DNA from 3 places in the Micromonospora sp. NPDC005173 genome. Region 1 is predicted to be linked to each of the others. Evidence: predicted binding sites of a transcription regulator. Region 1 holds the regulator's gene; each other region holds the start of a gene.
The links. Region 1 encodes HrcA, which represses chaperone genes, less so after heat shock. Its sites were predicted from a motif close to GGTTNGCACNCTCNNNNNGAGNGTGCNAACC; they were not measured.
Positions count from the first base shown of each region.

Region 2: the regulator HrcA is predicted to act here: its motif matches at 1,877-1,907, upstream of groL (chaperonin GroEL).
Region 3: the regulator HrcA is predicted to act here: its motif matches at 1,385-1,415, upstream of groES (co-chaperone GroES).

Region 1 covers NZ_JBEXIK010000020.1:29,724-39,842, reverse strand. The annotation lists gene ABZV00_RS21960 (helix-turn-helix transcriptional regulator) at 1-38, shown strand, start outside; gene ABZV00_RS21955 (phytanoyl-CoA dioxygenase family protein) at 129-1,031, opposite strand; gene ABZV00_RS21950 (hypothetical protein) at 1,253-2,113, opposite strand; gene ABZV00_RS21945 (enoyl-CoA hydratase-related protein) at 2,240-3,025, opposite strand; gene hemW (radical SAM family heme chaperone HemW) at 3,045-4,268, shown strand; gene ABZV00_RS21935 (DUF4870 domain-containing protein) at 4,335-4,967, opposite strand; gene hrcA (heat-inducible transcriptional repressor HrcA) at 5,168-6,190, shown strand; gene dnaJ (molecular chaperone DnaJ) at 6,264-7,412, shown strand; gene ABZV00_RS21920 (16S rRNA (uracil(1498)-N(3))-methyltransferase) at 7,436-8,170, shown strand; gene ABZV00_RS21915 (SDR family oxidoreductase) at 8,196-8,957, opposite strand; gene ABZV00_RS21910 (histidine triad nucleotide-binding protein) at 9,052-9,411, shown strand; gene ABZV00_RS21905 (serine hydrolase domain-containing protein) at 9,408-10,119, shown strand, end outside.
Region 2 covers NZ_JBEXIK010000002.1:235,066-245,184, reverse strand. The annotation lists gene ABZV00_RS04165 (cold-shock protein) at 288-491, shown strand; gene ABZV00_RS04160 (hypothetical protein) at 840-1,829, shown strand; gene groL (chaperonin GroEL) at 2,102-3,724, shown strand; gene ABZV00_RS04150 (hypothetical protein) at 3,781-4,017, opposite strand; gene ABZV00_RS04145 (GNAT family N-acetyltransferase) at 4,104-5,039, opposite strand; gene ABZV00_RS04140 (S8 family serine peptidase) at 5,110-7,728, opposite strand; gene ABZV00_RS04135 (glycerol-3-phosphate dehydrogenase/oxidase) at 7,809-9,626, shown strand; gene ABZV00_RS04130 (hypothetical protein) at 9,714-10,119, shown strand, end outside.
Region 3 covers NZ_JBEXIK010000016.1:125,134-135,252, reverse strand. The annotation lists gene ABZV00_RS19755 (methyltransferase domain-containing protein) at 1-191, opposite strand, end outside; gene ABZV00_RS19750 (DUF397 domain-containing protein) at 235-423, opposite strand; gene ABZV00_RS19745 (helix-turn-helix transcriptional regulator) at 414-1,214, opposite strand; gene groES (co-chaperone GroES) at 1,550-1,864, shown strand; gene groL (chaperonin GroEL) at 1,935-3,575, shown strand; gene ABZV00_RS19730 (molybdopterin-dependent oxidoreductase) at 3,700-5,343, shown strand; gene ABZV00_RS19725 (WhiB family transcriptional regulator) at 5,515-5,898, opposite strand; gene ABZV00_RS19720 (helix-turn-helix transcriptional regulator) at 6,151-6,972, shown strand; gene ABZV00_RS19715 (DUF5319 domain-containing protein) at 7,100-7,519, opposite strand; gene guaB (IMP dehydrogenase) at 7,706-9,268, shown strand; gene ABZV00_RS19705 (GuaB3 family IMP dehydrogenase-related protein) at 9,296-10,119, shown strand, end outside.

The DNA of each region.
Region 1 (10,119 bases):
TGTGGCTGGCCGACCTGCGCCTCCGCGAAGCCTCCTAACCGCGGGCCGGCCGCGCCGAAGGGCCGGCCGGGCGGCGGACACGCGAGAGCCCCCGACATCGGCGATGTCAGGGGCTCTCGGCTAACGACTCAGCGAAGCCAGGGGACGCTGCGGTCCAGCTGGCCGCGCTCCTTGAGCTCCTTGCGCAGCGGGATCTCGTCGTCGACGTACCCGTCCCAGTTGATGCCCCAGTAGTTGGCGGTGTGGGTGCCCTCACCGATCAGCTGGCGCTGCACCGGCGTGCGGTTGCGGTACCACTCGCCGTTCACGTCCGGGTGCAGCTCGTCCAGCGGGCGGATCCACCGGTAGGTGTAGCCCACGAAGAGCATCTTGCGGGTGATGGTCGACAGGTTCGTCGACCGGGAGTGCCACTGCCGGCGGTCGAAGATGAAGGCGTCGCCCGGCTTGGCGGTGATCTCCACCGTGCCCTCCGGGTCGGGGTTGTGCACGCTGAGGTCCTTGGGCCGGTCCAGCGAGTTCCACAGGTGGCTGCCCGGGATGACCTTGGTGGCGCCGCGGCCGGTCTCGGAGAGGTCGGAGAGCACGTACGCGACCTTCAGCGAGAACATCGGCCGGGGCAGGTTCGGGTCCATCGTCTCCGGGTCGGAGTTCTGCCGGTACCCGTCCTGGTGCCAACCCCAGTACGGCTTCTCCGGCTCGGCGGCCGGCGGAGTGACGTCCAGGTGGTTGTGGTGGGTGTAGATGTTCCAGCCGGCCAGCCCCCACATGTACGGGAAGGCGATCGGGTGGGTGAGCAGCTCACCGAAGAGCTCGTCGCGCTCCAGGAAGCCCAGCAGGTGCAGGGTGCCGTCCTTCTTGGTGGTGCCCTTTGCCTGCTCCTCCGCGTAGACGCGGTCGACCGCCGCCTCCAGCGCCGCCCGGTGGTCCTCCGTCAGGACGTTGCGCAGCAGGAGGAAGCCCTGCTCGTGAAACTCCTTGCGGTCAGTGTCGCTGATCGGTTCGTAGCCGGTCCGGTCGCCGTAATCGAACACCGCGTCGTACCCCTCCCCATGAGGTGAAACCATTTCTGGCACAGGCCGCCGATCGTAACGCGATCACCTTGGCGGCGGGGAGTGCGCATGACAGGAATGGACCTCAGCCGGACCATGCGCAGCGGAGCCACTCCGTAGAGTCAGATTTCCGCGATAAATAGCGGCGTCTGTTGGCCGTTGTCCGATTGTGCGGTGACTGCCGGTTAAGAGATCCGGGCCGCTCACCCCTCGGCGAACACCTCGGCCACCACCTGACCGGCCGCGCTCTGCTCACCGGTCACCCGCCCCCAGGTGCCGTCCCGGGCGGTCCACTCCAGGTCGCCGAAGCGGACCCGCTTCACCCCGTGGTCCTGGGCGTGCGAGACCAGCCAGTGCGCGTACCGCCAGCCGTCGCGCTGGTCGCCCGCGGTCACCGCCAGCCCGGTCTGGCCTGCGGTGTCCGTGCCCGACAACCCCCAGTCCAGCACCAGGTTGCGGGTCAGTTGGGCGGCCGCTGCCGCGCCGTGCATTACCGGGGTACGCCCCACCGTGCAGGCGACCGCCCCGGTGACGTCGCCCAGTAGCGCCCGGCTGAGCACCTCGGAGTCGTCGGCCCACTTCTGGTACGCCTCGGGGAACGCCGAGCGCTGCACCCGCTGGGCGGCGTCGGTGACCCGCATCTTCTCCCAGCCGCGCACCTTCTTCAGTGCCGCGTAGAACCGGTTCGCCGCGTAGCGCGGGTCGCGGATCTGTGTCGGGGTGCCCCAGCCCTGGCTCGGACGTTGCTGGAACAGGCCGACCGAGTCACGGTCGCCGTCGGCGAGGTTGCGTAGCCCGGACTCCTGGTACGCGGTGGCAAGCGCGACCACCACGGCCCGCTCTGGCATCCCGCGCTGTGCGCCGATCGCCGCGATGGTCGCCGCGTTGGCCATCTGGTCGGCGTCCAGGGCGACCCGGCCGTCGGCTTGGACCGTGCATTTCCGGCTCGCCAGTGGTAGCTGCAGACGGTCCCCGACCTGCCGCACGACGAGCCAGACTGCGATCACGGCGACGAGGATGAGAACCACCCCGCCCGCCACGGCTGCACGAGTTCGCACCCACACCCCCAGATCGACAGTCCGCCAAGCGTACGTCCCCGATGGCGTCGTCCGGGTCGTCCGACCGGTTCACGCCCGAGGGGAGCGGGGAAGGCCAGAGTGGCGTTCCCCGCCGTCGGCAGGACAAACCGGCTAATCCGCAGCGGGTACCCAGCTGGCGTCCCGCTTCTCCCGGAACGCGGTGACCCCTTCGCGTCCCTCGTCGCCAAGGAAGTAGCCCGTCGACAGCGCCGACAGCCGGGCCAGTTCGCCGCGCAGCTCGGCGGTGCCCGGCCGGCGCAGCAGGTCCTTCGCGCCGGCCAGCGCGCCGGGCGCGCCGCGCACCAGCGAGTCGCAGTACCGGCGTACCGCCGCGTCCAGCCCGTCCGCCGGGACGGCGGCGGTGACCAGGCCGATCTCGGCGGCCCGCCGGCCGTCGAAGGTGTCCCCGGTCAGGTACAGCTCGGCGGCGGCGCGCGGGTGCAGCCGGGGCAGCACGGTCGCCGAGATGACCGCGGGGATCACCCCGATCCGCACCTCGGTGAAGGCGAACGTCGCCTCGTCGGCGCAGACCGCCAGGTCGGCGGCCGCGATCAGGCCCAACCCGCCGGCCCGCGCCGGCCCCGCCACCCGGGCCAGCACCGGCTTGGGGCACTCCCAGATCGCGGCGAGCACCTCGCCCAGCATCCCGGCCGGCACCGTCCCGCTGGCGTACGCCAAGGCGGTCTCCTTCAGGTCCGCACCCGAGCAGAAGACCGGGCCGGTGTGGTCCAGCACGATCACCCGGACCGCCTCGTCGGCGACCGCGTCGGCCAGCCCGCCCAGTAGCTGGGTCATCAGGGCTGTGGAGAGTGCGTTGCGGTTGTGCGGGCTGTCCAGGGTGAGGGTGGTCACCCCGCGGGCCGTGGCGACCCGCACGAGGACGTCGGGAGAGGTCATGCCGGGCACACTAGTGGCCATGCCCGGCGTCCTTCCAGATGGTGAGACCGTCCCCGTCGACGGATCGCTGCCCGCCACCGCCACCGCCGCGGTCGGCCAGCGCGGCTTCGGCGTGTACGTGCACGTGCCCTTCTGCGCCAGCCGCTGCGGCTACTGCGACTTCAACACCTACACGGCGAGCGAGCTGGGCGGCGGTGCCAGCCGTGAGGGGTACGCCGACACGGTGCTGGCCGAGCTGGCGCTCGCCGCCCGGGTGCTCGGTGACAGCCCACCGCCGCGGGTCGACACGGTCTTCGTCGGCGGTGGCACGCCCACCCTGCTCCCCGCCGACGACCTGGCCCGCATCCTCGACGGCATCGACCGCACCTGGGGGCTCGCCGCCGACGTCGAGGTGACCACCGAGGCCAACCCGGAGTCGGTCACCCCGGAATCGCTGAAGTTGCTGCGGGCAGCCGGCTACACCCGGATCTCGCTCGGCATGCAGTCCGCCTCACCGGGGGTGCTGGCGATCCTCGACCGCCGGCACAGTGCCGGCCGGGCCACCGCCGCCGCCCTTGAGGCGCGCGACGCCGGGTTCGAGCACGTCAACCTGGACCTGATCTACGGCACTCCGGGGGAGCGGGCCGAGGACTTCGCCGCCTCTCTGGACCAGGTGGTGGCCGCCGGGGTGGACCACGTCAGCGCGTACGCCCTGATCGTGGAGGACGGCACCCGGCTGGCCGCCCGAATGCGTCGCGGTGAGCTGCCGTACCCCAGCGACGACGTCGCCGCGGACCGCTACCTGGCTGCGGAGGCCGCCCTCGACGCAGCCGGCCTGTCCTGGTACGAGGTCTCCAACTGGGCCCGCACCGACGAGGCCCGGTGCCGGCACAACCTGCTCTACTGGACCGGCGCGGACTGGTGGGGTCTCGGCCCCGGGGCGCACAGCCACGTCGGCGGGGTGCGCTGGTGGAACGTCAAGCACCCGTCGGCGTACGCCCAGCGGTTGGCCGCCGGCGCGTCGCCCGGCCTGGCCCGGGAGGTGCTCACCGTCGACGAGGCGCACATGGAGGACGTCATGCTCCGGCTGCGGCTCGCCACCGGGTTGCCGCTGGCGGTGCTCGACGCCACCGGCCGGGCCGGCGCCGAGCGGGCGCTGGCCGGCGGCCTGCTGGCCGCCCCGGAGTACGCGGCCGGCCGGGCGGTGCTCACCCTGCGCGGCCGGCTGCTCGCCGACGCCGTGGTCCGCGACCTGCTGCCCTGACCGTCGCGCCGCCCCCCGGTCGGCGCGACGGTGTGCCGGACCGGCCGGGGGAGCGGCCGGCCCGGATCACTTGATGAAGCTGCCGGAGAGCGGGTAGCGGTAGAGCTGGCCCTCGTTGGCCTTGATCCCGGCGATGATGCCGAACACGGCGCCGAGGATGATCGCCGCCGCGACCGGAATGAAGCCGATCACGATGCAGGAGAGCACCCAGCCGACCAGGCCGACGATCGACCAGATGAGCTGGAAGTTGAGCGCCGCCACCGCGTGCGCCCGAACCGTCGGGGACTGGTTGCCCCGGGCCAGCATCGCCACCAGCGGGCCGATCCAGCCGAGCACGCCGCCGCTGATGATCATCCCGGCGGCGCCGCCGAAGTGCGCGACCAGCGCCCAGGTCTTGTCCTCGTTGTTGGCGTAGCCGCCGCCGGGGCCGCCGTAGGCGCCACCGGGCGGATAGCCGCCAGGAGGGTAGCCCCCGGCTGGCGGATAGCCGCCCGACGGAGGGTAGCCACCCGACGGCGGTTGGTCACCAGTGGGCGGCGGATAGCCACCGGCCGGGGGATAGCCGCCCGGGCCGGGTGCCCCGGACAGTGGTGCGGTGGGTGGCTCGGCCGAGGCGCCCGGAGATGGCGGCGGGGATGTCGGGTCCGTCGGGTATCCGCCGGGGTCTCCCGCGCCGGGAGGGCGAGGTGGTTCAGTCATGGATGTCACGGTAAGGGCCCGTGGCAACGCCGCACCAGAGCGACACCGCCGGGTCGGCCCGGCTGAACGGACAGCGACGACCTTGATCATCGCGCCGGCGGGTACGCCGACGTAGACTGGCACTCGTTACAGTCGAGTGCCAGGACGGTCCGCCGGCCCCACCGTGGCCGGCGGCCGACGTGCGACAGGAGGTGCGGAGGATGGGTCTCGACGACCGCAAGCTAGCCGTGCTCCGCGCCATCGTCGAGGACTACGTCTCCACCCAGGAGCCCGTCGGCAGCAAGGCGCTGGTCGAGCGGCACCAGCTCGGCGTCTCCCCGGCCACGGTCCGCAACGACATGGCCGTGCTGGAGGAGGAGGGCTACATCCGGCAGCCGCACACCAGTGCCGGCCGGGTGCCCACCGACCGCGGCTACCGCCTCTTCGTCGACCGGCTGTCCCGGGTCAAGCCACTCAGCCCGGCCGAGCGCCGGGCCATCGAGCGTTTCCTGGTCGGTGCGGTCGACCTCGACGACGTGGTGCACCGCACCGTGCGGCTGCTCGCCCAGCTGACCCGGCAGGTCGCCGTCGTGCAGTACCCGAGCCTGGCCCGATCCTCGGTGCGGCACCTGGAGCTGGTGCCGATCTCCACCACCCGGCTGATGCTCGTCATGATCGCCGACACCGGTCGGGTGGAGCAGCGGCTGGTCGAGCTGCCCGGGCCGGTGCCCGCCGACGACGTCACCGACCTGCGTCGGCTGGTCAACGAGAAGCTCGCCGGCGCCCGGCTGTCCGATACGCCGCCGCTGGTGCAGACGCTGGTCGAAGAGGCGCCGACCGAGCTGCGTCCGACGATGACCACCCTCGCCACGGTGTTGCTGGAGACGCTGGTCGAGCGGCACGAGGAGCGGATCGCGCTGGCCGGCACCGCCAACCTCACCCGGGGCGGCCTGCTCGACTTCCAGGGCTCGCTGCGCCCGATCCTCGAAGCGCTGGAGGAGGAGGTCGTGCTCCTCAAGCTCATCGGCGAGACCGAGCCGAGCACGACCCGGGTGCTGATCGGCGACGAGAACGAATTCGACAACCTGCGCGCCGCCTCGGTGGTCAGCACCGGGTACGGCCCCGGCGCCACCATCGTGGGCGGCCTGGGGGTGCTGGGGCCCACCCGCATGGACTACCCCGGCAACATCGCCACGGTGCGCGCCGTGGCACGCTACGTGGGCGAGCTGCTGGCCCAGAACTGACCAGTCAGGGCCGACGGCCGGCTCCGGCCGACGACCGGCGCAACGCGAGACGAACATGAGGACACGGAACGCAGTGGCCAGGGACTACTACGGCATTCTCGGTGTGAGCCGGGAAGCCTCCGACGACGAGATCAAGCGCGCCTACCGCAAGCTGGCGCGCCAGTTCCACCCGGACGTCAATCCGGACCCGGAGGCACAGGAGAAGTTCAAGGACATCAACGCCGCGTACGAGGTCCTCTCGGACGACCGGAAGCGGCAGATCGTCGACCTGGGCGGCGACCCGCTCGCCCCCGGTGGTGGCGGCGGCGCCGGTGGTCCGGGCGGTCCGGGCGGGGCCGGCCCGTTCGTCGGTTTCCAGGACATCATGGACGCGTTCTTCGGCGGTGCGGCGGGTGGCGCCCGTGGCCCGCGTCCGCGGACCCGGCCGGGCGCCGACGCGATCCTGCGCCTTGAGCTGGACCTGCACGAGACGGCGTTCGGCGTCGAGGCGCCGATCACCGTCGACACCGCGGTGCTCTGCACCACCTGCTCCGGCGCCGGCACGGCCGCCGGCACCCACCTGGCCACCTGCGAGGCGTGCGGCGGTCGGGGCGAGGTGCAGTCGGTGCAGCGCACCTTCCTCGGCCAGGTGGTCTCCGCCCGGCCGTGCACCGTCTGCCAGGGCTACGGCACCACCATCCCGCACCCCTGCCCCACCTGCGCCGGCGACGGCCGGGTGCGTACCCGCCGTTCGCTGACCGTCAAGATCCCGGCCGGTGTCGAGGACGGCATGCGGATCAGGCTGGCCCAGCAGGGCGAGGTGGGCCCGGGTGGCGGCACCGCCGGTGACCTCTACGTGGAGATCCACGAGCGGCCGCACGACGTCTACTCCCGCAAGGGCGACGACCTGCACTGCCGGGTCACCGTGCCGATGACCGCGGCGGCACTGGGCACCCGACTGACCATCAAGACGCTGGACAGCGAGGAGACGGTCGACGTCAAGGCCGGCACCCAGCCGGCCAGCACCCTGCGGCTGCGCGCCAGGGGTGTGCCGCACCTGCGCGGCACCGGCCGGGGCGACCTCTACGTGCACCTGGACGTCCGGACGCCGACGAAGCTCGACCCGGACCAGGAGCGGATGTTGCGCGACTTCGCCAAGACCCGCGGCGAGGAGGTCGCCGAGCTGTCCAAGCAGGGCGGCTTCTTCTCCCGGATGCGCGACGCGTTCAACGGTCACGCCTGACCACTGCGGCTAGCCTGATCATCGTGTCCGCGCCGCTGTTCCTGGTCGAGTCCCTGCCCACCGCCGACGCGTTGACCCTCGACGGTCCCGAGGGGCACCACGCCGCCACCGTGCAGCGGTTGCGGGTCGGCGAGGAGTTGCTGCTCGCCGACGGCCGGGGCGGCACGGCCGCCGCCGTGGTAACCGCCGTCGGCCGGGGCAGCCTGGAGCTCACCATCACCTCCCGGGGGTACGCGGACGCGCCCGTACCCCGGCTGGTGACCGTGCAGGGCATCGCCAAGGGCGACCGGGGTGAGCTGGCCGTGCAGGCGATGACCGAGGTCGGGGTCGACGAGATCGTGCCCTGGGCGGCGGCCCGTTCGGTGACCCAGTGGCGCGGTGACCGGGGCGTACGGGCCCGGGAGAAGTGGGTGGCCACCGCCCGGGAGGCGGCCAAGCAGGCCCGCCGGCCGTGGCTGCCAGTGGTGGCCGGTGCACCGGACGAGTCCACCGCCACGGTGGCCCGCCGGATCGCCGGTGCCGCCGCCGGGTTCGTGCTGCACGAGGAGGCCGAGGAGCGGCTGACCACGGCCGAGCTGCCGACCGCCGGGGAGATCGTCCTGGTGGTCGGCCCCGAGGGCGGCATCGACGCGGCCGAACTGACCGCGTTCCGCGCGGCCGGAGGCCGGCCGGTGCGGCTCGGGCCGGCGGTGCTGCGCACCTCCACGGCCGGGGTCGCGGCGCTCAGCGTGCTCGCCACCCGGCTCGGCCGCTGGTGACCGTCCGACAGCTGTACCCCGGCGGTCAGCTGCGCAGGTAGGAGGCGCCGTTGAGGTCGACGATGGTGCCGGAGGCCCACTCGGCCTGCGGCGACGCCAGCCAGTGCACCGCGGCGGCGATCTCCTCCGGCCGGGCCACCCGGTCGAACGGGCTCTGTGCGCGGATCGCCGCGCCGCTCTCGCCGCGCAGGTGCTCGGTGGTCATGTCGGTCGCCACGAAGCCCGGCGCGACGGTGGCCACCGCGATGCCGTACGGCGCGAGCGCCACGGCGAGGGACTGGCCCAGCGCGTTCAGCCCCGCCTTGCTGGCGCCGTACGCCGGCTGCTGCGGCTCGCCGCGGAACGCGCCCCGGGACGAGACGTTGACGATCCGGCCGCCGCGCTCCCGCATGTGCTGGGCGGCACACCAGATGACGTTGCCGGCACCGGTCAGGTTGGTCTCCAGCACCTGCCGCCAGCGCCGCTGCCACTGCTCGTAGGACGCGCCGAAGATCGGGTGCGGGTCGTCCCGGTCGCCGTACACCCCGGCGTTGTTGACCAGCACGTCCAGCCCACCGAGCAGCTCGGCGGCCCGGTCCACCATGGCCCGCACCGCATCCGGGTCGGTGAGGTCGGCGCGGACCACCACGTGCCCCTCGCCGGGCAGCTGCGCGCGCAGCTCCTCGGCCGCGTCCGCCGAGTCGCGGTGGTGGATCGCCACCCGGTCGCCGCCGGCCGCGAACGCTGTCGCCACCGCCCGCCCGATTCCGCGCGAGGCCCCGGTCACCAGTACCGCCCGATCCGTCATGCAGGGCATCCTGCCGTAGCCGGCGCGAACGCCGGGAAGGGACCCGTGCGCCACCGGAGGCGTTGACAGGGGGCCCTTTCCTTACACTGCCCGGATGGGATCCGACTGCCTGTTCTGCCGCATCGTCGCCGGGGAGATCCCGGCCACCGTGGTCCGGGAGACCGCCACCACGCTCGCCTTCCGGGACATCGACCCGAAGGCGCCGGTGCACGTCCTGGTCATTCCGAAGGAGCACTACGCCGACGTCGCCACCCTCGCCGAGGGTGACCCGGCGCTGGCCGGTGAGGTGCTGGCCACGGCCGCCGCGGTGGCGGACGACGAGGGGCTGCTCGGCGACGGATTCCGGCTGATGTTCAACACCGGCGCGTACGGCGGCCAGGAGGTCTTCCACGCGCACGCGCACCTGCTCGGTGGCGCGCCGCTCGGCCCGATGCTCGCCCGGGACCTGGCGTGAGCACTGGACCGGGCCCCGACGCCCGCGTGGACGAGCGGCTGGGCCGCCTGGTCCGCCGGGTGCAGGCCGACGCCCGGGTGCCGGCGGTGTCGGCGGCGCTGCACCGGGCCGACCGGCCGCTGTGGCAGTGCACTGTGGGCGACACCGGCAGCGACAACGCGCTGGGACCGCGCACCCAGTTCCGGATCGGCTCGGTGACCAAGACGTTCACCGCGGTGCTCACCCTCCAGTGCCGCGACGACGGGCTGCTGGACCTGGACGACCCGGTGGGCCGGCACCTGGACCTGCCGGCGCACGGAGAGCTGACCGTCCGCCGGCTGCTCTCGCACACCGGCGGCCTGCAGCGCGAGCCGTTCGGTGACGTCTGGGACACCCTGAGCGCGCCGGACGCCGATCGGCTGGTGGCCGAGCTGGACCGGGCCGAGCGGGTGCTGCCGCCGGCCCGCCGCTTCCACTACTCCAACCTCGGGCTCGCCGTGCTCGGCCAGCTGGTCGCCCGCCTGCGCGGTGGCAGTTGGGCACAGGTGCTCACCGAGCGGGTGCTGACGCCGTTGGGGCTGACCGACACCACGGTGACCCCCGGCCCGGCTGCGGCCACCGGGTTCCTGGTCGACGCGTACTCCGACGAGGCGCATCCGGAGCCGCCGACCGACTTCGGCGCGGTCGGCCCGGCCGCCCAGCTCTGGAGCACCGCGACCGACATGGCCC
Region 2 (10,119 bases), on a different contig from region 1:
CGGTTTCGGCGTGCTCGATCGCCGCCGGACGGCCGGCGGGCTGCCCGCGCCGTGGTAGTCATGAGCGTGGATCGGGTTGATCGAAAACGAGGCCGACTTCGTGCTGTCGGAAACGGCGCCGATGCGCCCGATTTGTGGTCGTGCGCGGCCGTCACTCCTCGTGTAGCGTGCGATTTCGGTCACCTGTTTCAGCGGTAGTCATCGATCGCCGAGTGGGTGGTCCGACGGCGCCGGCCCGTGCCGCGCGCCAGGGGCATGGCACGCCGCGCAGAGTGAGGAAGTGCACCGTGGCACAGGGCACCGTGAAGTGGTTCAACGCCGAAAAGGGTTACGGCTTCATCGCCGTCGACGGCGGTCAGGACGTGTTCGTCCACTTCTCCGCGATCGAGATGGACGGCTACAAGGCGCTGGACGACGGTCAGCGGGTGGAGTTCGAGATCGCCCAGGGCCAGAAGGGTCCGCAGGCGGAGCGGGTGCGCGTCGTCGCCTGAGCGGGCACCGCCAGTAAGGCCGCCGGCCCGGGGCTGCGCCGCGCGGCCGGACCCTGGAGGATCGTGAACCGTTCCAGCCGTTGCTGAGGAGGGTTCATGTCCGACCAGCCGCCCCCGGCCGTCCCACCACCGGGTCAGCCCGACCCGTCCGGCCCGCCGCCCGGTGGTGACCCGACCGCGCCCGGTGCCGCTGGGCTCCCGCCCGGGGGCACCCCGCCCGGCGGGGACCCAACCGCGCCGTCCCCCTGGGGCCCGCAGCCGGGGACCCCGCCCGGCTGGGATCCGACCGCGCCGCCCGCTTCGGCTGGAGGCCCGCCGCCGGGCAGTCCGCCCGGCTGGGATCCGACCGTGCCTGCTTGGGGGCCGCCACCGGGCGCGCCGCCGCAGGGCTGGGTGTTCCCGCCCACCGGCGGCTACCCGATCGGTTCCGGGCCGTACGGTGGGCAGCACTGGTATCCCGGGCCACCGGCCGCCGGGTGGTATCCGCCCGGCATCGACCCGTCCGACCGGCTGGTCACGCCGCCCGGCGCCGGGCTGAGCGGTTGGTTCAACCGGTGCCTGGGTGCGCTCCAGCGCGGTTGGCGGTTGCTGCTGCCCATCCTGCTGCTCACCCAGGTGCTGCCGGCGGCGGTGCTGTCGGTGCTCTCGCTCGGGCTGGATCCGACCGCGGAGTGGGACACGAACGCCGTCGACGAGTCGACCTCGCTGCCCGACAACTTCTTCACCGACCTGGCGTCCTTGTTCCTGGTGATCATCGTCGGCAGCGTGCTGATCGGGTTGGTGCAGTCCGTGGGCTGGGCCGCCGGCAGTTGGGTGATCACCCGTCAGGCGGCCGGTGGGCCGGTGAGCTTGGGTGAGGCGCTGCGCTACGGCGTGCGCCGGGCGCTCGGGCTCTGGGGGTGGACGTTGGCGATCAGCCTGATCGTCGGCCTGGGCATCTGCTTCTGCATCCTGCCCGGCATCTACCTCACCTTCGCGCTCAGCATGGCCGGGCCGGTCTATCTCTTCGAGCGGCACAACCCGATCGGCCGGTCGTTCAGGATGTTCCACGACCGGTTGGGGTTGCTGCTGGGGCGGGTGGCGCTGGTGGGTGCGGTGGTGATTGTCGGCACCTTCGTCGCGAGCGTGCTGGAGGGGGTCGGCACCGCCCCGTTCGGAGTCGATCCGCTCGCCGCTCCAGGTTCCGCGATCGGCGTGGTGCTGGTTCTCGCCCTCGGAGCGGTGCTGGCTCTCCCCGCCTATCTGGCGCAGATGGTGGGGCTGCTGGTGACGTACGCCGAGCAGCGGGCTCATGAGGGGCCGGTGAACAGCGCCGGGCTGGCCGCGGAACTCGGCTGACAGCGGCAGTCGTGCTTGCACTCGGCAGGGGAGAGTGCTAAACAAGGTATTGGCACTCGCATACCGCGAGTGCCAATGGTCGGGACGGTGGGGCCAGGTTGCACCGGCGTGGAGACGCCGGGGCGGCACATGGCCGGTCGTCGCGGGCTATCCGGCCCGGCCGAAGGACGTCGTCGTCGCCAGGTGGCGACGTCCCAAGGTGCGTACACCAGGCGGCCCATCCGAGGCACACATCTCGGGTGGCCCGTGAGTGTCCAGGAGGACAACGCCGTATGGCCAAGATGATCGCGTTCGACGAAGAGGCGCGCCGCGGCCTCGAGCGAGGCATGAACCAGCTCGCTGACGCCGTAAAGGTGACCCTCGGCCCCAAGGGCCGCAACGTCGTGCTCGAGAAGAAGTGGGGTGCCCCCACCATCACCAACGATGGTGTGAGCATCGCCAAGGAGATCGAGCTCGAGGACCCGTACGAGAAGATCGGCGCTGAGCTGGTCAAGGAGGTCGCCAAGAAGACCGACGACGTTGCCGGTGACGGCACGACGACGGCGACCGTCCTGGCCCAGGCCCTGGTTCGTGAGGGCCTGCGCAACGTGGCCGCTGGCGCCAACCCGATGGCCCTGAAGCGGGGCATCGAGGCTGCGGTCGCGAGCGTCTCGGAGGAGCTGTCCAAGCTCGCCAAGGACGTCGAGACCAAGGAGCAGATCGCCTCCACCGCCTCCATCTCTGCTGGCGACAGCACCGTCGGCGAGATCATCGCCGAGGCGATGGACAAGGTCGGCAAGGAAGGCGTCATCACCGTCGAGGAGAGCAACACCTTCGGCCTGGAGCTTGAGCTCACCGAGGGTATGCGCTTCGACAAGGGCTACATCTCGGCCTACTTCATGACCGACCCGGAGCGCATGGAGGCCGTCTTCGACGACCCCTACCTCCTGATCGTCAACAGCAAGATCTCGTCGGTCAAGGACCTGCTCCCGATCCTGGAGAAGGTCATGCAGTCGGGCAAGCCGCTGCTGATCATCTCCGAGGACATCGAGGGCGAGGCCCTGGCCACCCTGGTCGTCAACAAGGTCCGGGGCACCTTCAAGTCCGTCGCCGTCAAGGCGCCGGGCTTCGGTGACCGCCGCAAGGCCATGCTCGCCGACATCGCCATCCTCACCGGTGGCCAGGTCATCAGCGAGGAGGTCGGCCTCAAGCTGGACGCCGTCGCCCTCGACATGCTGGGCCGCGCCCGCAAGGTCGTGGTGACCAAGGACGAGACCACCATCGTCGATGGTGCCGGCGACGCCGAGCAGATCCAGGGCCGGGTCAACCAGATCCGGGCCGAGATCGACAAGAGCGACTCCGACTACGACCGGGAGAAGCTGCAGGAGCGGCTGGCCAAGCTGGCCGGCGGCGTTGCGGTGATCAAGGTCGGCGCGGCCACCGAGGTCGAGCTCAAGGAGCGCAAGCACCGCATCGAGGACGCCGTTCGCAACGCGAAGGCCGCCGTCGAAGAGGGCATCGTCCCGGGTGGTGGCGTCGCGCTGGTGCAGGCCGGCAAGACCGCCTTTGACAAGCTGGACCTGGTCGGCGACGAGGCGACCGGTGCCAACATCGTCAAGGTCGCGCTGGACGCCCCGCTGCGGCAGATCGCCGTCAACGCCGGCCTCGAGGGCGGCGTTGTGGTGGAGAAGGTCCGTAACCTCGAAGCGGGTCACGGCCTCAACGCCGCCAACGGCGAGTACGTGGACCTGCTGGCCGCGGGCATCATCGACCCGGCCAAGGTGACTCGTTCGGCGCTGCAGAACGCCGCCTCCATCGCGGCGCTCTTCCTCACCACCGAGGCCGTTGTCGCGGACAAGCCGGAGAAGACCCCGGCTGCCCCGGCTGGCCCGGGTGGCGGGGACATGGACTTCTGAGTCCAGTTCCGACACCGAACGGGGCGGGCCGCTGACGCGGTCCGCCCCGTTCGTCGTCAGGTGGGCAGGGGGCGCTGGTTGCGCCGCTTCTGCGCCCGGTCGTACGGCGGAGGCAGTTGGATGGGAGCGTCCACCATCTCCTGCGGCTCCTCGATCACCGGTTCTGCCATCTCGGCCAACTGCTCGGCGTCGCCGTAGTCGAGCCGGTCGAACGGCAGTTGGCCGGGGAGTTCGCCGACCGGTTTCCAGGTGACGGGCGGGCCGTCCTCGGTCTGGTCGTCATCCGTGGTCATGGCTGCCTCCTCTACCGAAACGGTAGGGGGCGTCGATGCCCGACGCGGGCGAATGGGACTATCTGGGTCTATATCCTATTCGCCCGTTATTCGCCGTTGAGCGTCCGTCGGTACAGGAAGAAGACCCGCTCGATCCGGGCGCCCGCGCTGCCCGAATAGAACGGCACCGGCCCGACCCAACCGATCTGCGCCCGGTCCAGCCCCGCCGACCGTTGGTCGCGTAGGCAGCGCCGCAGCAGCACCCCGCCGATGCCCGAACCCTCGGCGGCCGGCGCGGTGCCCATCGGCCCGAACCAGCTCGGTCGGGACGAACCGTAGGCGGCGAAGCCGAGCAACTCGCCAGCCCGCTCCGCCAGGTGGCAACCGGCGCCCTCGCGACCCACCGACCCGGCCAGCTCCCCGTCCCACGCGCCACCGAAGGTGGACCGGGCGAACGCGGCCAGCGCCGGTAGGTCCGCCGGCTCCGCCCGACGTACCGTGATGCCCTGCCCGGCCAGCCGCCGCTCCGCCGCCTCGGTGGACCGCAGCGCCGGCGACTCGTCGTACGACAGGTCGGCGGTCATGTTCCAGGCGGTCCGATCCTGTCGGTAACCCAGTGCCAGGGCGGTGCAGACCGCCGGGGTGTAGCGCACGTCGATGCCCGGCCAGGCGTAGTACGGCGGGTTCCCGGCCAGCAGCACCTCGGTCGCCCCGCGCTCGGCGAGCACCCGCTCGGCCCGCCTCAGCAGCGCCCTGCCGACACCCCGGCGACGCTGCTCCGGAAGCACCGCGACCAGGTCCACGTGCCCGAGACCCGGGTCGGCCGATGACACCGAGCAGAGCAGCACTCCGACCAGGTCCCCACCCCGATACGCGCCCAGCCCGACGACCAGCCGGTCGGCGGCGGCCCGGGGCCAGAGCGCGTCCACCACAGGCCCCGCCTCGGTGGCGTCCTCCGGCAGGTCGAGCGCCTGCTCGCAGAGCCGCACCACGGCGGGGGTCAGGTCGACGGTCAGCTCGGTGATGGTGATCTCGGCGTCCATGGTCGCGACCCTAGATCACCGAGTACCGGTTTCGACTCCCGCCATCGTGTTGATGAGGACAGCCGCAGGCTCAGGGCCGGGCGGCTCGGACGGCGGCGTAGGCGTCGACCTGGCCGGCCCCGGTGACGTTCGCCGGGCCGCCGCAGGCGTCCGCCGCGTTGCGGGAGCGGTAGGTCGGCACGGCCGGCGTGGCGGTGTCCCGCAGGATCTGCCGCGTCCGGGCCAGGTCGCCGACCAGCGCCGGGTTCGCCGACCACATCAGCGCCACCACCCCGGCCACCTGCGGGGTAGCCATCGAGGTGCCGTCGAGCGCGGCGTACCCCCCGCCCGGCATGGCCGACACCACGTCCACGCCCGGCGCCAGCACGTCCGGCTTGCGAAGGCCGCCCGGCACTGGCCCCCGCGAGGAGAACTCGGCAACCCGTCGGTGCGCGTCCACCGCGCCCACGGTCAACACGTCCGGGTACGGCGCGGGCGGGTCGGCGATCGACTCGCACCATGGGCCGGTGTTGCCGGCCGCCGCGACCACGAAGATCCCGGCGGCATCCAGCGCGGCGGTGGCCGGTCGCAGCACACCCGGGTCGCAGCCCTCGATCGGTGGGCAGCCCCACGAGTTGGTCAGCACCTGCGGGGCGCGCTCCGGCCGGCCGTCGGTGAACGGGTCACCGCCGGCCGGGAAGGGCGCCAGCATGAACTGAAGGCATTCCAGGTAGTGCCCCGGGCTGCCCAGGTTGCGGTCCAGGTTGACGCAGCCCACCCACTGCGCGTCCGGCGCCACCCCGATGCCGCCCCGCCCGACCGCGCTGCCCACCGTGTGGGTGCCGTGCCCGCCCTGGTCGGTCGGGGTCCGGGTGCCGTCCCACGGGTCGAACCAGGAGTCGTCCCCGCCCCGGAACCCGGCCCGCAGCGCCGGATGGGTGCCGTCCACCCCGGAGTCCGAGCTGCCCACCACGATGCCCGCGCCGGTCACCCCGAGCTGCGACCAGACCCGGTCGGCGCCGAGTTGGCGGATGTTCCATTCCGGACCGGTCGGCGCGGGGGCGGTGCCCCGGCTCTGCCCGGCCGGGGCCGGCAGTGGCCGCAGTCGCTGGCTGACCAGCACCCGGGCCACCCCCGGTCGGCGCTCGAGCCAGGCCCGCACCGCCGGACCGCCGTCCACCTCGACCGCGTTCACCAGGTAGTACGACACCGGGTTGAGCCGCAGCCGGGTCAGCTCCCGACGGAGGTCGGCCTGGCTCCGGTCGGCGGTGGTCACCAGTCGCCGGTACACCTCCGCCGCCCGGGCCTCCCGCCCCGCCCGGCCCGGCACACCGGCCGGCACGCCGGTCAGGTCGGCCTGCTCGCGCAGCACCACCAGCAGCCGTTCGCCGTACAGGCCGGGCTGCCCGGGCCCGACGTCGACGACGACGGCCGTGACCAGCAGCACCACTGCGGTCAGCGCGGCCATCCGCCGGCTCGGCGTGCGGGCCGCCGGCCGGGCCAGCAGCAGCGCGTACCCGATGGCGACCAGGACCGCGACGGCGAGCCCGACACCGGCGGCGGCCGCTACCCAGAACGGCACGTCGCGGGTGCCGGCCAACAGCACGCTGATCTCTTCCGGGTCGGTGAAGGCCAGCGGGCCGAGCACGGTCAGGCCCACCAGCCAGCCGGTCGCCGCCCGACCAGCGCGCCCGGCGTCCGCCGTCGGTTCCCCGGCGTCTGCCGTCCCGTCGGCGGCCGGACGCCAGGTCGCGGCCCACAGGGCGGCCAGCGCGAAGCCCACCGGCGGCAGGGTCAGCAGCGCGGGTAGCTGCGCGCCGGACTGGCCGGTGCCGGCCGCGAGCAGCAGCAGCGTCACCCCGGCGACCAGGCCGCCGACCAGGACCAACCGGGCCGGCCGGGGAGGCCGGCCGATCGCGAACCGGGACCAGAAGGCGGCGTCCAGCAGCGTCGCGGCCAGCGCACCGAGTGCGGCCGCCGCCAGCAGGGCGAGCGCGGTCTCCAGCAGGCCGCCGAGCGCGCCCAGCCAGGCCCACGGCAGCAGCAGCGCCAGCCCGGCGGCGACCGCGAGCAGCGGCACCGGACCGGGCCCGGCCGGCCTCCGCCCGGGTCCGGCCGAGCCGCCGATGATGTCCGCCAGCGCGGCGCTTCCAGTCGGCTCGGGGGCACTGGCGATGTCGCCGGACGCGGCGCTTCCGATCGGGGGTGCGGCGGCGTCCCTGCCGGGCGTCGCGCCGATCGACCCGCCGGACGTTGAGCGGCGCGCCGAGCGGCGTGCCGTCCAGCGCAGCACGAGCGCGGTGAGCGCCGCCGTGGCGGCCAGCGCGGCGAGGTACGCCTCGTGGTGCACCGGCGGCACGATTCGCAGCAGCGTGAGCACACCGAGCGCGAGCGCCCCGCCCAGCCAGGCCCGGCCGGTGGCGCGGACCGCGGCCGACCGGGGCAGCAGGGCCAGCAGCAGCGCGGGCGTGCCCACCAGCACGACGGTGGCAAGGCCCAGCAGCGGCCAGAGCGAACCGATCCGGTCCCGTCCGAAGCCCAGCAGCACCTGGTCGGTGAGCCAGCCACCCGCCTGGGTGGCCACGGTGACCCCCACCGTCCAGCAGCCGGCCAGCACGGCCGCGACCACCGGCCACGGACTGGCCCGGCCCGGGTACGACGGCTGGTGGTGCGACGGTGGACCAGCGGGTGACGGAGAGCCGACCTGCATGACGTGAACAGTACGGGGCGGGCGGCGCATGTCGGCACGATGGCATCGGCGGTTACGGTGGACAGGTGCGCGACCCCAATATCTCCCGATCCGTAGCCGGTCAGCTCTCGCCGGTCCGCCGCGCTGCCGACCTGCGCCGACTCCGCGGCGAGCGCTTCGACGTGCTGGTCATCGGGGGTGGGGTGACCGGTGCCGGCGCCGCCCTGGACGCGGCCTCCCGGGGCCTGAAGGTGGCCCTGGTCGAGGCACGCGATCTTGCCGCGGGCACCTCCAGCCGGTCCAGCAAGCTCATCCACGGTGGTTTGCGCTACCTGGAGCAGTTGGAGTTCCACCTGGTCCACGAGGCGCTGACCGAGCGCGGCCTGCTGGCCACCCGGCTCGCGCCACACCTGGTCCGCCCGGTGCCGTTCCTGGTGCCGCTGCCGGCCGGTCGGGGCCTGCGGGACCTGCCCGCCCGGATCTTCCGCCGCTCGTACTACGGCGCTGGCGTCGCCGCCTACGACGCCTTCGCAGGGGTCTTCGGCGGTGGCCGGGGCATGCCTCTGCACCGGCACCTGACCCGCGAGGGTGCCCGGCGGATCTTCCCGAGCCTGCGGGCCGACGCGCTGGCCGGGGCGATCCGGTACTACGACGGGCAGGTCGACGACGCCCGGCTGGTGGTCACGCTGGCCCGCACCGCGGCCAGCCTCGGCGCCACGGTGGTGAGCAGCGCCCGCGCCGTCGGGCTGATCCGGCAGGCGCGTGAGGTGACCGGCGTCCGGGTCCGTGACCTGGAGGCGCCGGCCGGCTCACCGGACGCGGAGTTCGAGGTGCACGCCCGCACCGTCATCGCCGCCACCGGGGTGTGGAGCGACGACATGTCCCGGATGCTCAACGACGTGGGCCTGCGGCCCGGCGTCCGGGTGCGCGCTTCCAAGGGGGTGCACCTGGTGGTGCCCCGCTCGGCGATCACCGGCGAGACCGGGCTCATCCTGCGTACGGCGAGCTCGGTGCTCTTCGTCATCCCGTGGGGCGGGCACTGGATCATCGGCACCACCGACACCGATTGGCGGCTGGACAGGTCCCACCCGGCTGCCTCGGCCCGCGACATCGACTACCTCCTGCAGCAGGTCAACGTCGTACTGGACCGGCCGCTGACGACCGCCGACATCGAGGGCGTCTACGCCGGGCTGCGTCCGCTGCTGGCCGGCGAGGCCGACTCCACCTCGAAGCTGTCCCGGGAGCACGCGGTCTTCGAGCCGATGCTCGGGCTGCTGCTGGTCGCCGGCGGCAAGTACACGACGTACCGGGTGATGGCCTCCGATGTGGTCGACCGGGCCGCCAGGCGGTTGGGCGGGGCGCGCGCCTCGCGTACCGCCGACCTGCCGCTGCTTGGCGCCGACGGCTACCCGGCCATGTGGCGGGACCGGGCCGACCTGGCCCGCCGGCACGGCGTACCGGTGGGCGTGGTGGAGCACCTGCTGGAGCGGTACGGCACCCTCACGCTGGACCTGCTGGCGCTGGCCGACGCCGATCCCCTGCTCGCCTCCCCGCTGGCCGGTGCCCCGGAGTACCTGGCCGCGGAGGTCACCTACGCGGCGCGGGCCGAGGGCGCCCTGCACCTGGAGGACGTGCTGACCCGGCGGACCCGGATCTCCTTCGAGACCAGCCACCGGGGGCTGGAGTCGGCGGAGCACGCCGCCGAGTTGATGGGCGCGGTGCTCGGCTGGGACGCGGCCACCCAGGCACGCGAGGTCGAGCACTACCGGGCACGGGTGGAGGCGGAGCGGCAGTCCCAACTGATGCCGGACGACGCCGCTGCGGACGCGGCCCGGCTCGGCGCTCCGGACGTTCGGGGCTTCGCGGCCGACCGGGGTGGCGACGACGATCAGGCTGAGTTGCGCCCGTCCACTCGGTGACGAAAAGAAACGTTACCGAAGGGTAACCATCGATACCGGCCCGGATGGTGGTTTCGGTCGAACCTACGGTGGGGTAGGTTTCCGCGCGTGCTGTACCGCGCGCCCTCCCGCCTGCTCATTCCCCTTCTCGCTGCGGCGCTGGCCAGCGCCCTGACCGGGTGCTCGCTGTTCGACCGGAACGGCGGCGACACACCGGGGGTGCAGTCGGCCGGAGCCGCGGCCGGCGGGCCGGCGCTCGAGGTTCCCACGACGGTCGCCGCGGGGCAGGTCAGCCTGCTCCAGAGGCTCGGGGCCGACGGCCCGCTGCGCACGCTGAGCGTCGAGCGGGACGGGGCGTGGCAGTGCCTCGACTGTGCCGGTGACGGGGTCACCTCCCGGGGCACCCTCGCCCCGGAGCAGACCGAACGGCTCCAGGTGCTGCTCGCCGACCCGACGCTGGCCAAGGAGACCGATCAGGTCCGGCAGTACCGGCCGACCTGCATCGACGCGCTGA
Region 3 (10,119 bases), on a different contig from region 1:
CCGAACTTGCCGACCGCCCGGTGGCGCAGCTCGGCCTGGGTCAGTGCCGCCGAGGCCAGTGCCGGCGGCACGCCGGTCGCGCGCAGGGCCGACGCCGCGGCCAGCGGGTCACCGCCGGCCAGCCCGGCCGCCGCCGCGAGCGCGGCCGACCCCTCGGGGGTACGCAGCGCAGCGAGCTGGTCGAGATCCACCCGGTCATTGTCCCGGGCCGGCCGGGCTGGCTGGACGGTGGTGTCAGTCGGTGGGCGTGGCGGCGACGAAGGCCCGCCAGTTCGCCGGGGTGAAGGTGAGCGCCGGCCCGGTCGGGTCCTTGCTGTCACGCACGGCGACCACGCCGGGCAGGTTGTCGGCGACCTCGACGCAGGCACCGCCGTTGCTGTTGCTGCGGGAGGCCTTGCGCCAGGTGGCGTGGGTCAGGTCCATGTCTGCACCACTTCCTCGATCAGCCGGGCGGACTGCCGGCATGGCAGCGCCTCGCCGGTCACAGTCTCCCAGCGCCGCTCCAGGGCGGCAACGTCGTTCGGGCTGTCCACGGTCTGCCCCCGGAGCTGGTTGTCCAGGTGGACCAGCTCGGCACCGCTCTCAAGCCGGGCCAGGATGAACGGGCCGTTGAGCCCGACATGCCAGGGGGCGTCGGCCGGCACGACCCGGACCTGCACGTTCGGTGCGGTGCCCACGGCCAGCAGGTGCTGTAGCTGGTCGCGCATGGTCTCCCGGTCGCCGAGTTGGCGGCGCAGCGTGTGCTCCTCCAGCACCGCGACGAGCTGCGGGCGCGGGTCGGCGGTCAGCAGCGACTGCCGGGCGAGCCGGGCCACCACCCGCGTCTCCACCTCTTCGGCGGTCAGCTCGCCGCCCACGCCGAGCATCGCCCGCGCGTACCCCTCGGACTGGAGCAGGCCGGGGATCACCGTCGGGTCGTACCAGCGCAGCGCCGCCGCCTCCCGCTCGATCTCGTCCCACGGGCGGAACCAGTCGGGCGCGGCGTGGAAGCGGACCAGCTCCAGCATGCCGACGAAGAGGCCGCCGGTGTCCAGGATTGAGTCGATGCGGGCCAGGTAGTCCGGCTTGACCGGGCTCTGCCCGGTCTCGACCGCACTCACGTACGACGATGAGTAGTTGACCAGCTTGCCCAGTTCCTCCTGGCTGAGCCCGCGCGCCTGGCGTGCCCGGCGTAGCTGTTCGTGCAGGAACGTCAGGGTCGGTATCCGGGTCACTCGGCTCCCCTTCGTCGGCATCCGGTGGTGGCAACCGACGGTAGGGAGGTGGCCACGGTGCGGCGAGGTGCTCCCGGCGTGTTGCGGTAACGACTGGCGGAACTGTGGCGACACGGCGGAGGGTGCGTTGGCACTCTCCTTGACGGAGTGCTAGCCACGGAATAACCTGCGATTAGCACTCTCACCCTGAGGGTGCCAGCTCCCGGGTCTCACGACCCGGGTGCGAAACGCCAGGCGGACCGGCACCCGCGACGACGGCCCCGCCCGGTGGCATGAGGCAGATTGACGCTGGTTGGCCTCGCCGACCGGCAACGAAACCAGTACCCCAGGAGGGTATGCCCGTGACTACCGCGACCAAGGTTGCGATCAAGCCGCTCGAGGACCGCATCGTGGTCCAGGCGAACGAGGCTGAGACCACCACGGCGTCGGGCATCGTGATCCCCGACACCGCCAAGGAGAAGCCGCAGGAGGGCACTGTCCTCGCTGTCGGCCCGGGGCGCGTCGACGACAACGGCAACCGAGTTCCGGTTGACGTCAAGGTCGGCGACACCGTCCTCTACTCGAAGTACGGCGGCACCGAGGTCAAGTACGCCGGCGAGGAGTACCTGGTGCTCTCCGCCCGCGACGTCCTCGCGGTCATCGAGAAGTAAGCAACCGATCAGTGTCGTTGCCCCGGTCCGGCTCGCCGGGCCGGGGCAACGGCGCTTCGAAGGGACATTCATGGCGAAGATCCTTAGCTTCTCGGACGACGCCCGGCACCTGCTGGAGCACGGTGTCAACGCCCTCGCTGACGCGGTCAAGGTCACCCTCGGCCCGCGCGGGCGCAACGTCGTCCTGGACAAGAAATTCGGTGCGCCGACGATCACCAACGATGGTGTGACCATCGCCAAGGAGATCGAGCTCACCAATCCCTACGAGAACCTCGGCGCGCAGCTGGTCAAGGAGGTGGCGACCAAGACCAACGACGTCGCCGGCGACGGGACCACCACCGCGACCGTGCTGGCCCAGGCGATGGTCCGCGAGGGCCTGCGCAACGTCACCGCCGGGACCAACCCGGCCGGCCTCAAGCGAGGCATCGACGCGGCGGCCACCAAGATCTCCGAGGCGCTGCTCGGCCGGGCCGCCGAGGTCACCGGCAAGGAGTCGATCGCGAACGTGGCGACGATCTCCGCGCAGGACTCCACCATCGGCGAGCTGATCGCCGAGGCGATGGAGCGGGTCGGCCGCGACGGTGTCATCACCGTCGAGGAGGGCTCCGCGCTCACCACCGAACTGGACGTGACCGAGGGTCTCCAGTTCGACAAGGGCTTCATCTCGCCGAACTTCGTCACCGACCTGGAGGGTCAGGAGTCCGTCCTTGAGGACGCGTACATCCTGGTCACCACCCAGAAGATCTCGGCGATCGAGGAGCTGCTGCCGCTGCTGGAGAAGGTCCTGCAGAACAGCAAGCCGCTGCTGATCATCGCCGAGGACGTGGACGGCCAGGCGCTCTCCACCCTGGTGGTCAACTCGCTGCGCAAGACCCTCAAGGTCTGCGCCGTGAAGGCCCCGGGCTTCGGTGACCGCCGCAAGGCCATGCTCCAGGACATCGCGATCTCCACCGGCGCCGAGCTGGTCGCCCCGGAGCTGGGCTACAAGCTCGACCAGGTCGGCCTGGAGGTGCTCGGCACCGCCCGGCGCGTCGTGGTCGACAAGGAGAACACCACGATCGTCGACGGCGGCGGCCAGTCCTCCGACGTTGCCGACCGGGTGGCCCAGATCCGCAAGGAGATCGAGGCCTCCGACTCCGACTGGGACCGGGAGAAGCTGGCCGAGCGGCTGGCGAAGCTCTCCGGCGGCATCGCCGTGATCAAGGTGGGCGCGGCGACCGAGGTCGAGATGAAGGAGCGCAAGCACCGCATCGAGGACGCCATCGCGGCGACCAAGGCTGCGGTCGAGGAGGGCACCGTGCCCGGCGGCGGCGCCGCCCTGGTGCAGATCCTTCCGGTGCTCGACGACGACCTGGGCTTCACCGGTGAGGAGAAGGTCGGCGTCTCGATCGTGCGCAAGGCGCTGGTCGAGCCGCTGCGCTGGATCGCGCAGAACGCCGGCCACGACGGCTACGTCGTGGTCCAGAAGGTCGCCGGCAAGGAGTGGGGCCACGGCCTCGACGCCGCCACCGGCGAGTACGTCGACCTGGTCAAGGCCGGCATCATCGACCCGGTGAAGGTGACCCGCAACGCGGTCACCAACGCCGCCTCGATCGCCGGCCTGCTGCTCACCACGGAGAGCCTCGTGGTGGAGAAGCCGGAGCAGGCCGAGCCGGCCGCCGGCGGTGGGCACGGCCACGGTCACGGCCACCAGCACGGCCCGGGCTTCTGACCCGGTAGCGGTACCTTCCCGGGGCACACCGTCGTACGACGGTGTGCCCCGGTCCGCGTCCGGGGTCAGCACCGAGCGCTGACGTGGTTGGCGACCGGGTGAGATGACCGCGCACACTGGGCCGATGAGCACCATGTCGCGGCGGTACGCCGCGCTGGCCGGAGTCACCGCCGCCGCCGTCGCGATCGGGATCGCGGAACCGGTGGCGGTGCTGACCGGGCCCCGGTCGGCACCGCTGGTCGCGGTCGGCGGGGTGGTCGTCGACGCCGTCCCGGAGTCGCTGAAGCAGCTCGCTATCGACCTCTTCGGCACCGCCGACAAGATCGCGCTCCTGGTCGGCACCGCGCTGCTGCTGGGAGCGTTCGCCGCGCTGCTGGGGGTGCTGGCGGTGCGCCGGTTGGCCCTCGGCCTGGCCGGCATCGCGGCGTTCGCCGCCGTCGGCGTGGCCGCCGCGCTGACCCGTCCCGGCGCGGACGCCGCCGACGCGCTGCCGTCGCTGGTCGGCGGCGGTCTCGGCGCCCTGGTGCTGTGGATGTTCATCGCCGGTCCGCTGGAGCTGGACCCGTGGCCCTGGTCCCCACCCACTCCACCCACTCCGGCCGCGCCGGCGGGCTCGGTGGGCTCGGACGGCTTGCCGGGCTCGGTGACGCCGGCCGCGCCGCCGGTGCCCGTCGGGCGGGCGTCGGACGACGGGGTCAACCCGGAGTCGCGGCGGAGATTCCTCACCGGCGCCGGGGTGTTGCTGGGTACGGCCACGGTGGCCGGACTCGGCGGGCGCTGGCTGGCCGGGCGGCGCGGCGTGTCCGCCGCCCGGGAGGCGATCCGGCTGCCCGCGCCGGTCGCCCCCGCACCGGCCCTGCCGGCGGGCGCCGACCTCTCGCTGGCCCAGCTCGCGCCGTACGTCACCCCGAACTTCGGGTTCTACCGGATCGACACCGCGTTGGTGGTGCCGCAGGTGGACCCGGCGACCTGGCGGCTGCGGATCCACGGGCGGGTCGGCACCGAGCGCACCTACACGTACGCCGACCTGCTCGCCCGGCCGTTGGTCGAGCGGTACGTCACGCTGGCCTGCGTCTCCAACGAGGTGGGCGGGGACCTGATCGGTAACGCCCGGTGGCTCGGCGTACCCCTGCGTGAACTGCTGGACGAGGTCCAGCCGGACGCGGACGCAGACCAGGTCGTCGGCCGGTCGGTCGACGGCTGGACCTGCGGCACCCCCACCGCCGCGCTGCGCGACGGGCGGGACGCGCTACTGGCGATCGGCATGAACGGGGAGCCGCTGCCGGTCGAGCACGGCTTCCCGGTCCGCATGGTGGTGCCCGGCCTGTACGGCTACGTGTCGGCGTGCAAGTGGGTGACAGAGCTGGAGCTGACCCGGTTCGCCGACTTCGACGCGTACTGGGTGCCGCGGGGCTGGTCCGTCCAGGGGCCGATCAAGACCCAGTCGCGGATCGACGCGCCGCGCTCGCGTAACCGGCTGACTGCCGGCCCGGTGACGGTGGCCGGGGTGGCCTGGGCGCAGCACCGGGGCATCCGCCGGGTCGAGGTGCGCGTCGACGGCGGCCCCTGGCAGGAGGCGGAGCTGGCCCCGACGGTGTCGGTGGACACCTGGGTGCAGTGGTCGTGGCGCTGGGACGCCACGCCGGGCGAGCACCGGCTCCAGGTCAGGGCGACCGATGCGACCGGGGAGACCCAGACCGAGCGTGAGCAGGGTGTGGTCCCGGACGGTGCCACCGGCTGGCACACGGTCACCGTCAACGTCCGCTGACCGCGAGCCGGCGGCGGTGCAGGGGTTTCCCGTGGAGATCTTGGACAGTTTCCGCTCCGTGCGAACGGAGCGGAAACTGTCCAAGATCCGTGCGCTCCGACCCGGAAGACGCGGAAACCGCGCCCTCAGCGGGTGGGGGCGCGGTTCGCGGTGTCGCGGGGGAGTGCCGGGTCAGGCGACGTTGCGCTGGGCCGGGACGGTCGACTTGTGCGGGTGGCCCAGTCGGGCCTCCAGTCGGGTCACGTCGACCCGGGCCTGCCGGCGGTCCGCCAGGTCCTCCCAGCCGACGGCGAGCAGGCGTAGCCGCTCCGACTCGCTGAAGCCACCCCACACGCCGTACGGCTCGCGGACCGACAGCGCGTGCGCGGCGCACTCGGCACGGACCGGGCAGGCACGGCAGACCGCCTTGGCGGAGGACTCCCGACGCAACCGGGAGGAGCCCCGCTCGCCGTCGGGGTGGAAGAACTGAGCGCTGTCCCGCCCACGGCAGGCACCGAGACGCTGCCAGTCCCAGAGATCGACGATGGGTCCGGGCAGTCTACGTACGTTCGACATCAGCACCCCTCCTCCCGCGCGGCACCGCGAGATCCTTGTGGCCGGCTTCCGGGCGGCGGGCCGCGCAGGCGCACCGTTTCCGGCCTGGATTTCTCGGTACCCGGGCTGTCCCCGGCTCACACTTCTGTGATCGAGAACGCCCCAGAACTTGCGGCTTTTGCCCCATCTGTCGGAAAAGTTCGGAGGATTGCCGGGAACCCCCTCCCCGGCCGACCCCGTCATGGTCTGCTCGTGGTCGGAGAGGAGATCACAGTGCGTAGCGTTCTTGTGTGCGTTCGGACACCACTCGCGGCCCAGCACCTGACTTCCGCGGCCGCGCGGCTGGGGTTGTCCGCGATCGTTCGTACCGCTGTCTCCGATCCCGAGGTGATGCTGCGGCTGGCCGAGCGGCCGGCCGACGTGGTGCTGGCCGACACGGCCCTCACCCGGCCGGACAGCGCCGGCTTCGTGCGCCGGGTGCTGGCCCGCGCGCCGCAGGCCGCGGTGCTGCTGCTCGGCGCCGAGGAGTCCGAGGCCGCGGCGGCCACCATCAGCGCCGGCGCCCGGGGCCTCATCCAGAACGCCGACCACGACCTGACCAGCGCGGTGGCCAAGGCGCTGCTGCTGCTCACCGCGCCCGGCCGGGCCACCCGGCAACGGGCCACCGATCCGGCCCGGGACACGGCGGCGGTCGGGGGTTCCGCCCGCTCCGCGCCGTCGCTGCGCGGTTCGGCCGAGCCGGGCTGGGCCGCCGCGTCCGCCGAGGGCCCGGCTGGTGTGCCGTCGGTGCCGGTGCAGCGGGGCGACGACGAGCCTGAGCCGGCGACCGGTGAGTCGGCGACCGACCAGCAGAGCGACCCGCCCCGTCCCACCCCGGCTGCCCGGCCCGCCCGGGCGTCGATCGGGCTCACCGAGCGGGAGCTTCAGGTGCTGCTGGGCATGGCCGAGGGCAAGAGCAACGCGGAGATTGGCCGGGAGTTGTTCGTCTCGGAGGACACCGTCAAGACCCACGCCCGCCGGCTGTTCCGCAAGCTCGGCGCCCGGGATCGCGCCCACGCGGTGGCCGCCGGGTTCCGCGCCGGCCTGGTCGCCTGACCCACCCACCCACGTGCCTGATCGTGCTCGATCCAGGATGCAGTGGCCTCCCCGAACCGGGAGGCCACTGTTTCCTTGTCGCAGCACGATCTTGCCGGCGCGAACGCCGGCGGGGTCAGGACGGGGGTCAGTCGGTGGAGGGGGAAGCGCCCGGCTCGTCCTCGGTGCCCTCGGTCAGGGTGTCGTGCACCCCGTCGGCGTACCCGCGGGCATAGTCCCAGGTCACGTAGTGGTCCGGGTCCGGGTCGTACGCCGGCTCGTGCACCCGGGGCCGGCCCGAGTTGAGCAGGTGGCGCAGGTTGCCCCGGAGCAGATCCCAGTCGAAGTAGTGCGGCTCGCGGCAGTCTTCGCATTCGATGACCAGCCCGCGGACCCCGATCGGTGCCAGCAGCGCCTGGTAGATCTCCAGGTCGGCGAGGTCCTCCAGCACATCCTGCCGCTCGACGTCGGTCAGCGGATCCGGCGTCGCGTCGTCGCCCGGATCGTCCAGCCCCGCGGTCGGGTCGGCCGGGTCGCCGTTGAACGGGTCGATGGGCTCGTCGTGCACCCCCTCACCGTAGACCCAACGCGGCGGGGACGTCCGCCCCCGGCGCCGCGCCGGGCCGGCCCGCCACCGGCAGAGGTCGCCCAGCTCACTGGGTACGATGGGACGACGTGCCGGCACCGTGGCATGTTCCGGTGCCCGCCCGCGCCACCTCGCTGAAGCCCATCCGAGCAGCTCAGGGGAGCAATCGTGGAAAATTCGCCCAACAACGATCTTCCGGCCGGCGCCGAGCACGCCGACCTGGGCGGCCACCTGCCCGAGCTGCCCGCCGGCTCGGCCCGGGTGGTTCCGCTCGGCCTCACCTTCGATGACGTGCTGCTCCAGCCGGGCGAGTCGGACGTGGTTCCCAGCCGGGTCAACACCCGCACCCGCCTCACCCGCAACATCGAGTTGACCGTCCCGCTGCTCTCCAGCGCCATGGACACCGTCACCGAGGCGCGGATGGCGATCGCCATGGCCCGCCAGGGTGGCATCGGCGTGCTGCACCGCAATCTCTCACTGGAGGACCAGGCCCTCCAGGTCGACCTGGTCAAGCGCTCCGAGTCCGGCATGATCACCAACCCGGTGACCGCCAGCCCCGGCGACACCCTGCGCGATGTCGACGAGCTGTGCGGGCGGTACCGGATCTCCGGCGTGCCGGTGGTGGACGGCGACGGCCAGCTCGTCGGCATCGTCACCAACCGCGACATGCGCTTCGTCTCCGAGCCGAACACCCCGGTACGGGAGATCATGACCCGGACGCCGCTGGTCACCGCCCGGGTCGGGGTGAGCAAGGACGAGGCACTGGACCTGCTGCGCCAGCACAAGATCGAGAAGCTGCCGATCGTCGACGACTCGGGCCGGCTGCGCGGGTTGATCACCGTCAAGGACTTCACCAAGAGCGAGCAGTACCCGGACGCCACCAAGGACGACGCGGGCCGACTGCGGGTGGCCGCCGCCGTGGGGGTCGGCGAGGACGCGTACAAGCGGGCCCGCACCCTGGTCGACGCGGGCGTGGACGTGCTGATCGTGGACACCGCGCACGGCCACCAGCGGGCCGTGCTGGACATGGTCCGGCAGCTCAAGAGGGACGTCGCCATCGACATCGTGGGCGGCAACGTGGCCACGTACGCCGGCGCGCGGGCGTTGGTCGAGGCCGGCGCCGACGGGATCAAGGTCGGCGTGGGTCCGGGCGCGATCTGCACCACCCGCATCGTCGCCGGGGTCGGCGTGCCGCAGATCACCGCGATCATGGAGGCGGCCCGGGCCGCCCGCCCGGCCGGCGTGCCGGTGATCGGCGACGGCGGCATTCAATACTCCGGCGACATCGCCAAGGCGCTGGTCGCCGGCGCCGACACGGTGATGCTCGGCAGCCTGCTGGCCGGCTGCGAGGAGAGCCCGGGCGACCTGATCTTCATCAACGGCAAGCAGTACAAGGCGTACCGCGGGATGGGCTCGCTCGGAGCGATGCAGTCCCGGGGCCAGGCCAAGTCGTACTCGAAGGACCGGTACTTCCAGCAGGACGTGCTCGCCGAGGACAAGTTGGTCCCCGAGGGCGTCGAGGGCCAGGTGCCCTACCGGGGCCCGCTGTCCGCGGTCGCCCACCAGCTCACCGGCGGGCTGCGCGCCGCGATGGGGTACGTCGGCGCGGAGAGCATCCCCGAGCTGCACCGGCGTGGCCAGCTGATCCGGATCACCGCGGCCGGGCTCAAGGAGAGCCACCCGCACGACATCCAGATGACCGTCGAGGCGCCCAACTACCACTCCCGCTGACCATCCCCCAACAACCTGGAGTCCCCCATGCGTGACGTGGTCGAGATCGGGCTGGGCAAGACCGCGCAGCGCGGTTACCACCTGGACGACATCGCCATCGTGCCGAGCCGCCGGACCCGGGACGTCGACGACGTCTCCACCGCCTGGCAGCTCGACGCGTACCCGTTCGGCATCCCGTGCGTCGGGCACCCCTCCGACGCCACGATGAGCCCGTCGTCGGCGGTCCGGCTCGGTGAGCTCGGCGGCCTCGGCGTGCTCAACGTCGAGGGGTTGTGGACCCGCTACGAGAACCCGACCAAGGTGCTGGAGGAGCTGGCCGGCCTCGACGAGGACGCCCGCGCCACCAAGCGGCTCCAGGAGGTGTACGCCGAGCCGATCCGCCCCGACCTGATCGCGGAGCGGGTCCGCGAGCTGCGCGCCGGTGGCAGCACGGTGGCGGTGCGGGTCTCCCCGCAGCACACCCTGGCGCTGGCCCCGGTGATCCTGGACGCCGGGGTGGACATCCTCGTCATCCAGGGCACCATCGTCTCGGCCGAGCACGTCTCGACCACCGACGAGCCGCTGAACCTCAAGGAGTTCATCGCCGACCTCGACCTGCCGGTGATCGTCGGCGGCTGCACGGACTACAAGACCGCGCTGCACCTGATGCGCACCGGCGCGGCCGGCGTGATCGTGGGCATCGGCGGCGACGAGTGGTCGACCACCGAGTCGGTGCTGGGCATCCGGGTGCCGATGGCCACCGCGATCGCCGACGCCGCAGCGGCCCGCCGGGACTACCTCGACGAGACCGGCGGCCGGTACGTGCACCTGATCGCCGACGGTGACATCCAGACCTCGGGTGACATCGCCAA